Regions from separate parts of the Arthrobacter sp. zg-Y1116 genome, predicted to be linked through region 1. Evidence: predicted binding sites of a transcription regulator. Region 1 holds the regulator's gene; the other holds the start of a gene.

Region 1 (4,588 bases):
GGCCCACGAGCTGCAGGACCGGGTTACCGGAGCGGTTACCGGACAACTCTCCGGAACAGTCATTGCCGCGGCGGTCTCCGCAGCACGCAAACACACGTCCGCCACCATGGAGCCGCTTGCCGCTGCCGGCCGGGCCTTCGACTCGGTGTTTGCCCCGGTGCCCTCCGGCCTGCTGGCCGCGGGGCTGTCCGAAGACCAGGAGCTGGTCCTGGGATCCGTGCGTGAAGCCTGCCGCACGGCGCTGTCCGACTCCAAGCCCGAAGGCTCCGACGCCGTCGACGGCGGCCGCCAGATGGCACGCTCGCGCCTGATGGCTGTCCTGGAACTGTGCGAACGGATCCTTGACGCAGTGAATTCAGGGGAGGTGCTGTGGGCGTCGCGTGCCAGCACCTTCTCGCCGGGCACCGGCTACACCGCCCCGGAAGAAGACGCACCACCCACCATCAACGTTGCACCGCTGTCCGTGGCCGGCCGGCTGCGCGAAGGCCTGTTCGACGGGCACACCGTGGTGCTGACCTCGGCCACCCTCGCCATCGGGGCGGAGTTCGGCCCGGTGGCCGGAGCCCTGGGGCTGCTGGGTGCCGGTGCACCGAAGTGGACGGGGACCGACGTCGGCAGCCCCTTCGACTACCCGCGGCAGGGTGTCCTGTACGTAGCCAAGGACCTGCCGAAACCGGGACGCGGCACCTCCCCGGAGCAGCTGGATGAACTGGAGGCGCTGATCAAGGCCTCAGGCGGCGGCGCCTTGGGGCTTTTCTCCTCCCGCCGTGCAGCGGAGGAAGCCGCGGAAGCCCTGCGGAAGCGGGTGGACTTTCCGATCCTCTGCCAAGGGGAATCCACCATGTCCGCCCTGGTCCAGCAGTTTGCCGACGAGGACGAGACCTGCCTGTTCGGCACCATGTCCCTCTGGCAGGGCGTGGACGTCCCCGGCGCCTCCTGCCGGCTGGTCATCATTGACCGGATTCCGTTCCCGCGCCCGGACGATCCGTTGATGACCGCCCGCACCCGGGCGGTTGCCAAGGCCGGGGGCAACGGCTTCATGAGCGTCTCGGCCACCCACGCAGCCGTCCGGCTCGCCCAGGGTGCCGGCCGGCTGATCCGCGCCTCCGGGGATAAGGGAGTGGTGGCTGTGCTTGACTCACGCCTGGCAACCGCGCGCTACGGCAGTTTCCTGCGGGCCGCCCTGCCGCCGTTCTGGTCCACCACCGACCGTTCCGTGGTGCTTCAGGCACTGAAGCGGCTCGCCGCGGAACCCGCGGGCGCGAAGAAGTAAACTCCGCCCGGGAAAGGGGATCCCGGGAAGCAAAAAACAGCGCTGCCGTGTACCGGCGGCGCTGCTTTTGCATGGTCCTTTTTCACGTCCGGCCAGGACGGTCAGCTTGTGCCTAGAGCGAACGCATCACCGAGACGACTTTGCCCATAATGGTGGCTTCGTCACCGAGGATCGGCTCGTAGCGGGTGTTCTGGGGCAGCAGCCAGGTGTGTCCGTTGCGCTGCCGGAAGGTCTTCACGGTTGCCTCGTCTTCGAGCAGGGCCGCGACAATGTCACCGTTTTCGGCGGTGGGCTGGCGGCGGACAACCACCCAGTCACCGTCGCAGATGGCCGCATCCACCATGGAATCGCCCGCCACGCGAAGCATAAACAGGTCGCCGTGACCTACGAGCTGGCGCGGAAGGGGGACCATCTCTTCGACCTGCTGGTCGGCCAGGATGGGTCCGCCTGCGGCGATCCGCCCGACCAGCGGAACCATCGCGGTGTCGATTGCGGTGGTGAGGTCGGAGACGCTGCCGGAACGTTGCGTGCGTGGGCTGCCGCCGCCGGAGCCGCCCTTTGCTGCACCCTCAGCAGCCTCCACGGTGTTCCCGTCGCCGCCCGCGTTGCCTTTGCCTCGGCGCACAGGAGCATCGCGGAGCAGAAGCGGAACCAGTATCTCCATGGCGCGCGGGCGCTTGGGGTCCCGGCGGATGTAGCCCAGCTTCTCCAACTGGCTCAGCTGGTGCGTAACGCTGGAAAGGCTGGCCAGCCCCACTATGTCGCCGATCTCCCGCATGGACGGGGGATAGCCGTTCGCGTTCACCGAACGCTGGATGGTCTCCAGGATCTTCGTCTGCCGGGCGGTAAGGCCCTTGGTACGTCCTGCCGGCGCGGGCGCGGCAGGGGAGGGGGTGCTGCCATTGGTAACACGGGCCACGTCGGCTTCCCTTCACAGTCGGCCCGTGGATGCGGGCCGGATGGTTCTAGCGGTGTATCTGGTTGGTGCTGCGGTGCTGCGGTGCTGCGTTGCTGAGGTGCTGCGGTGCGTTGATTCGATGCAGTGGTTGGATGCGGTGGTCTATCCCGCCAAGCCGTTTTGTCAGTGCCGGATGGTTAGTTGGTCCCAGCCGCTTCCAACAGGTTCAACGCTAGGGGAGCGCAGGCATATTTTCAAACATATATTCGAGCGAGTCTCGACAATGTTCGTAGATAAGTGCTAGAAATGTTCGAGTACAGCTTCGAACATATGTTCGACCCTGAGTAGAAAACGGTCCACCGACACCTCGGCGGACCCACCAGATGTTCGAATGCAGTTTCGAGCCACACTGTTTTCCCGGTGCTTTTTACGGGAGGCGGGGGAATCGGCGGAGCTGCTCTTCGGACCGGAAAGGTATTGACATGTCAGTACACGTACTTCCCCTCACTGCACAGAGCATCACTGCACAGAGCATCACCGGATCTTCCCCCGACCGGGCGGCCGGCCCCGCCCGCATGGCCACCACCGCGGACGCCCAGGCATCTGTCCCGCTGCGCCTGACTCGCCGTGGCCGGCTCGTCCTGGTCGGCGCCCCGCTGATGATCGTGGCCGCCGCACTGCTGGCCTTCATCGGATTCTTCACCGCACCGGCCATGGCCTCGGGGGACTCCCCGGAACAGACACGCACCATCCAGGTGGGTGTATCCGCCGGGGATTCACTGTGGTCGCTCGCCACCGAGTTCGCTCCGGACCGGGATCCCCGCACCGTGGTCGCCGACATCGTGGAACTCAACAACCTGGCGGACGCCACCGTCCCTGCCGGCAGCCAGATTTATATCCCGGTCTCACGCTGATCCACCGGCCAGCGCGCTCCGGTGATCCTTACCTGCGTGCCCGTAACAGAGGGGTGCTGGAAGTCCCTCAAATACAACGTCACCGCAGTCCGTCCTAAGCTGTAGAAGTGAACGAACAGCTGGAAAACCTGAACAGACTTCCCCTGCGCGATGATCTGCGGGGCCTGACCCCGTACGGCGCCCCTCAGCTGGATGTGCCCATCCTGCTGAACGTCAACGAAAATACCCACGGACTTCCGGAGCATGTGCGCCGGGCCATTCTGGCCGAGATTGAATCAGTGGTCGCCGGCCTGAACCGATATCCCGACCGCGAATTCACCCTGCTGCGGGAAAACCTGGCCAAATATCTCGGCCACGGACTGGCTGCGGAGAATATCTGGGCCGGGAACGGTTCCAACGAGGTTCTCCAGCAGATCCTGCAGGCGTTCGGCGGACCCGGGCGGACGGCCATGAGCTTCCCGCCCACCTACTCCATGTACCCGCTGCTCGCCAGCGGCACCGGCACCGCGTACGTCACCGGCTCGCGGGAGCGGGACTTCTCCCTGACCCCCGAATCGGCTGCGGAGCAGATCCGGGCGCAGGCACCCAATATCGTGATCCTGTGCACCCCGAACAATCCCACGGGTACCGCCCTGGAACTGGACGTGATCGAAGCCGCCTATGAAGCGGGAGAAGCTTCGAACGCCATCGTCGTCGTTGATGAGGCGTATGCAGAGTTTTCCCACGCCGATACCCCCAGTGCGCTGCAGCTGCTCCCTGGCCGGGAGCGGCTGATTATCTCCCGGACCATGTCGAAGGCCTTCGCACTCGCCGGGGCCCGGATCGGCTACCTTGCCGCAGCGCCGCAGATTGCGGACGCCCTGCGGCTGGTCCGCCTGCCCTACCACCTCTCCGCCATCACTCAGGCGACGGCGAATGCTGCCCTCACGCACGCCGATGCGCTCCTCTCCAATGTGGAAGACATCAAGGGCCAGCGGGACCGCATCGTGAAAGAACTGCGTGCGCTCGGACTGGAACCGGCGCCGTCGGACGCCAATTTCGTGCTGTTCAGCGGTATGGAGAATCCCCGGGCGGTATGGGAAGGCCTGCTCGAAGCCGGGGTCCTCGTCCGTGACATCGGCATCGAGGGCCACCTGAGGGTCACCGCCGGCACCGAAGCCGAAACCACTGCGTTCCTGACGCGGCTGCGGGAACTGCTCGCTGCCTGAGCGGAAGCCGGGCACCCAGGATGACCCCGGTTTCAGTGAGTCGGGGCGTTCGGGACTAAACTGATGACCTGCCGGGGCTTTGCCTATTGCCCCGCTTCCAATCTTCGTGAAGGAACCCCATGACTGTGGAGACCGCCACCGGACGCACCGCCCGCCTTGAGCGGACCACCAGCGAATCGTCTGTCTTCGTCGAGCTGGACCTGGACGGCACCGGCCGCGCCGATATCAGCACCTCGGTGCCGTTCTATGACCACATGCTGACGGCGCTGGCCAAGCACTCGCTGATGGACCTCAC
Region 2 (4,588 bases), on a different contig from region 1:
CTTCGCCAGCCCGCAGCCGGTAAAGACGTTCAGCGTCCGCAGCACCTGCTCGTGGAAAACCGTGACGCCGTGGGTTTCGGCCAGCACCGGGCGCAGTGCCTCGTGCGGATAGACCTCCGGGGAGAAACCGTGCCGGTGTTCCAGGAACGGCCGGACCATGTCGGATTTCATCGGCCCGGGCCGGAACAGGGAAATGTCGATGATCAGGTCATTGAACTCGCGCGGCGCCAGCTTGCCCACCAGCTCGCGCTGTCCCGGGGATTCGATCTGGAAGCAACCCAGGGTGTGCGTGCTGCGGATGAGTTCGTAGGTGGGTTCGTCGTCGAACGGCACGGCGTCGAGGTTGATCCGTCCGTCGGGTTCAACGAACTCCGGGTCCGGCTTCTCCGGCCCGTCCCGATGCTTCCCGGCGGCAATGACCTCTTCACGGGAGGAGTGCACACGCACTACTTCGCGGACGGCAAAGGCCATGGCGCTCTGCATCCGCACACCCAGCACGTCGAGTTTGAGCATGCCCATGGGGTCCATGTCGTGCTTGTCGAACTGGGACATGGGCAGGCCCAGGCCGCTGGGCTGCACGGGGGTTCGGTCCAGCAGGGAGGTGTCTCCCAGGATCACTCCGCACGGATGCATGGAAATGTGCCGGGGCAGCCGGTCCAGGCGTTCGGTGAGGTCCACCAGCAGGTCCAACTGCTGGTTCTTTTCCACCTGGCCGGAGAATTCGCGCAGTTCGGGCTTTTCGGCGAGCGCCTCGCGGAAGTTGCGGGCCGAGAAACGCCATAGCTGCTTAGCCACAGCGCCGATTTCCTCCTCGGGCATGCCCAGCGCCAGTCCGGCGTCGCGCACCGCTCCGCGCGCCCGGTAGCCGTTCTGCATGCTCATCAGCGTGACCCGTTCGGAGCCGAAGCGTTCGAAGATGCGGTGATAGACGTTGTGCCGCTCGGCGCTTTCCACGTCTATGTCGATGTCCGGCAGCGTGGAGCGGTCCCGGGAGAGGAAGCGTTCAAAGATCAGGTCGTGGTCCAGCGGGTTCACGTGGCTGACGCCCAGCAGGTAATTCACCAGTGAGGAGGCCCCCGACCCCCGGGCCGCGGCGCGTACCCCCATTCCGGTGATCATGGCGGAGACTTCCGCAACGGTGAGGAAGTACGAGGCGAAGCCCAGCCGCTCGATGATGCCCAGCTCGTGTTCGAGCCGGTTGCGCAGTTCCACCTCGGCAATCGAGTCCCGGGCGCGCAGCCTGCGGGTGATCCCCGCCTCGCAGCGCTGGCGCAGTTCGATCATGGGTTCGGCCTCGATGCCGATCACCGAGGCTTCGGGTACCACGGGCTGCTTCCAGCCCATATCCGCCACGGGGTCTATCCGGCAGTTATCCGCGAGCGCCGCAGTGTCGGCCAGCATCCGTGCCGCTCCCGTGGAACCGTAGCCTGCCTCGGAGCTGATCTCGCGGGCCAGCGCAGTCATCTCCCGTGCCCCCTTGAGCCAGCCCTGCCCGTTGGGCTGCCGGTCCGGAAGGTGGGAGAGGGAAGTCAGCGAGCGCGCGGCGTCGAGCACGTCAGCGGTGGCGGCTCCATCCTCGTCCACGTAGCGCACGGCGTTGGTGAGGATGCCGGGCACGCGCATCTCATCAGCCAGCCGGAACATGCGTACGGCGTGGGCAAGGCTGAGGTTCTCCCCCGGGGCGGACAGATGGGTAACCACCTCGACGGCGAGCGCCCGGGCAGGGATCAGCGAGCGCCAGCGGCCGAACAGGGTGCGGGCAACGGCGTAGCTGCGGCTGCGCATGGCCTGGCCGACGTCGGACTGCGGGCCGACGAGGACGGTCAGGACCGGTTCGGCCTCCACATCGGAGACGCCTTCCCCTGCTCCTGCGCCGCGGACGTACCCTGCGAGCTGCTCCATGGTGACGCCTGCCGGTTTGCCGGCGCGTGCCCGGGAGGCGGAGGTGGCGGCGTGCGCGGCGGAGATCAGCCGGCACAGGGCACGGTAGCCCGCTCCCCCGGTATGCCCGTGGGCGAGAATGACCACCCGTCCCGTGACGGCGTTGCTGCCATCCAGCACGGCCAGGTCCACGCCCACGATGGGATCGATGCCCGCCTCCATGCACGCACGCAGATGCTTGACCGTTCCATAGAGCCCGTCCCGGTCGGTGCAGGCGAGCGCATCCGCACCGTCGGCCGCTGCGGCCTGCGCCATCTCCTCCGGCCAGGACACCCCGTAGTGGGCGCTGAACGCAGTGGCTGCGTGCAGGTGGGTAAAGCTCATTGCTTAGGCACTGTCTTCCATTAGGCACTGTCCCTCAGGGCATCGTGGATGCGGATCAGGCGCCAGCGGTTGCTGCGGACATGGTGCGAGAGGTCGAGGGTACGCAGGTCGGAGCGGTCATTGATCCGGGCCTGGACCCGCCAGATTTCGGTATCCACCAGCCCGGCACCGTGCCCGCGTTCGGCGCGGGTTTCCTCTTCCCACCAGTTGCGGCGTTCATACCAGCGCACAGGATCGGCCCCCACCTTGTAGGTGCGCCCGCCCCAGATAAGCCGGAGAGGCTGGCCCGCGGGCGAGCACACCACCTCGATTGCTTCGCTGAAGGTACCCATTCAGCTTCCTCTCCGCCCATGGATGCATGCACGCCGCACACGCACCAACCCACTGGTTTATCCATTGGTTCACTTGGTTATCAGTTGGCAACTAATTCGAACATATGTTCGAACAGCTCCGCCACCAGTGTACGACCAGCCGGGGACAAACGGCACCACTCGGGGATGGACGGAAAGGGAGATCCGCTCAGAAGCAGCAGAGCCCAGGTGCGCCGCTGCCGGCGCCGATGCCCGCATGGTGCACACTGTTTCCAGACAGCTGGATTTTGCGCAGGATGCCTTGGTCCAGGCAATACTCATCGGATGGGGGCCGGTTATGACAGCAGACAGCAACACACCGCTTAGTGGACGGCAGCAACCGGAACCATGGGATCCGTTCGGCCAGGAGTCTGAACCGCAGCAGCACCATAATCCATATATGCAGGACGTCCTGCCTGCGGATCAGGGACCGGTTCCTCCAGAAGCGGCCTCCGGGAAAACACGGTTCAGCGCGGCAGCGATAACGGGAATGGTCCTCGTGTCGATCGCCTGGGCGATCCTCGTCCGCCCCCTCGTCGCCTTCACCGCCTGGGACGTCTCCGACTTCTCCTTTTTGAGCTTCATCGCCTTTTCCGGCCTGTTCACCCTGCTCGGAGGAGTGACGGGATTCATCGCGGCGCTTATCCAGGGGAACAAGAAGCTTGCCGCCCGCCTGTACATCATTCCCTCCCTGATCTGGCAGGGAGGGGCCCTGGCCGCACTTTTCTTGCTGGTGATCGCCCTATCCGGTTATGACGGCACCTAACGGCAGGCCCGCTCCTACCTCCCGCTGTCCACGTCGGCCCGCGCCGTGGTGGACAACGGCGTTTCCCTGATGAACAGGCACAGCACCAGGGCAACGGCCACGATGGGCACACTGAGCAGGAAAATGGGAGGCAGGGCCTGCCCGAAGGCCGCAGCGATGAAGTCCTGCGCCGGTGCGGGGAGTCCGCGGAGCATGGCCGGGCTCAGCGAATTGATGTCCCCGCCGAGGGCAGTCCCGGCCCCCGGCGGCGCCGCTGCAATCTCATTGCCCAACCGGTGGATGAAGATCGACCCGAACAGCGCGATCCCGAACGAGGCGCCGATCTGGCGGAAATAATTCGCTGCGGAGATGGCCGCGCCCATATCCCTGCCCGGCACGCTGTTCTGCACAATCAGCACCAGGTTCTGCATCAGCATTCCCAGCCCGAGTCCCATCACCAGCATGCCAAGAGCGGTGAAACTGTATGCGGTGGTGTCTGAGATCCGGGAGAGCAGCACCAACCCGGCGATGATCACCGCACAGCCCAGCACCGGGTAGATCTTGTACCGGCCGGTGCGCGAAATCAGCTGCCCGGTGCCGATGGAGGTCAGCAGCAGCCCGCCCATCATGGGTAGCATCATCAGGCCCGACTGCGTGGCGGTGGCCCGGTTGACCATCTGCAGGAAGGTGGGCAGGTAGGAGATGGTGGAGAACATCGCGATGCCGACGGCGATGCCCACCAGCACCGGCAGCAGGAAATTCCGGCTGCGGAACAGGCCCAGCGGAAGGATGGGTTCCGCTGCCCGCCTCTCCACCAGGACAAATGACGTGCCGGCCGCCAGCGTCACCACGGCCAGGGCAAGAATCTGCGGACTTGACCAGGCGTAGGTGGTGCCGGCCCAGGTGGTGAGCATCACCAGGGCTGCGCTCGCGAGCGCAAGCAGTCCGGCGCCTGCGTAATCCAGTTTCGGGCGCCTGCCGCGGGGTTTGGGCAGATGCAGCGAAGAGACGACGACGGCGAGCGCCACCGCGCCGATGGGCAGGTTGATGTAGAACACCCACCGCCAGGACCAGGCATCGGTGATCCAGCCGCCCAGCAGCGGACCGCCCACGGACGCCAGCCCGAAGGCCGCCCCGATCAGGCCCATGTACTTCCCGCGCTCCCGCGGGGAAACCAGGTCTCCGAGGATGGCCTGCGCCCCGATCATCAGCCCGCCGCCGCCTACCC

The links. Region 1 encodes LexA, which represses DNA repair genes until DNA is damaged. Its sites were predicted from a motif close to TCGAACANNTGTTCGA; they were not measured.
Region 2: a site for LexA is predicted at 2,694-2,709, ahead of NNX34_RS10050 (DUF6504 family protein). Genes of this name have one in related genera too.

The regions. Positions count from the first base shown of each region.
Region 1 is NZ_JANFLR010000004.1:697,462-702,049, forward strand. It holds gene NNX34_RS14595 (ATP-dependent DNA helicase) at 1-1,273, shown strand, start outside; gene lexA (transcriptional repressor LexA) at 1,386-2,192, opposite strand; gene NNX34_RS14605 (LysM peptidoglycan-binding domain-containing protein) at 2,654-3,085, shown strand; gene NNX34_RS14610 (histidinol-phosphate transaminase) at 3,193-4,293, shown strand; gene hisB (imidazoleglycerol-phosphate dehydratase HisB) at 4,413-4,588, shown strand, end outside.
Region 2 is NZ_JANFLR010000002.1:718,488-723,075, forward strand. It holds gene NNX34_RS10045 (DNA polymerase III subunit alpha) at 1-2,265, opposite strand, end outside; gene NNX34_RS10050 (DUF6504 family protein) at 2,286-2,597, opposite strand; gene NNX34_RS10055 (hypothetical protein) at 3,016-3,381, shown strand; gene NNX34_RS10060 (MDR family MFS transporter) at 3,396-4,588, opposite strand, start outside.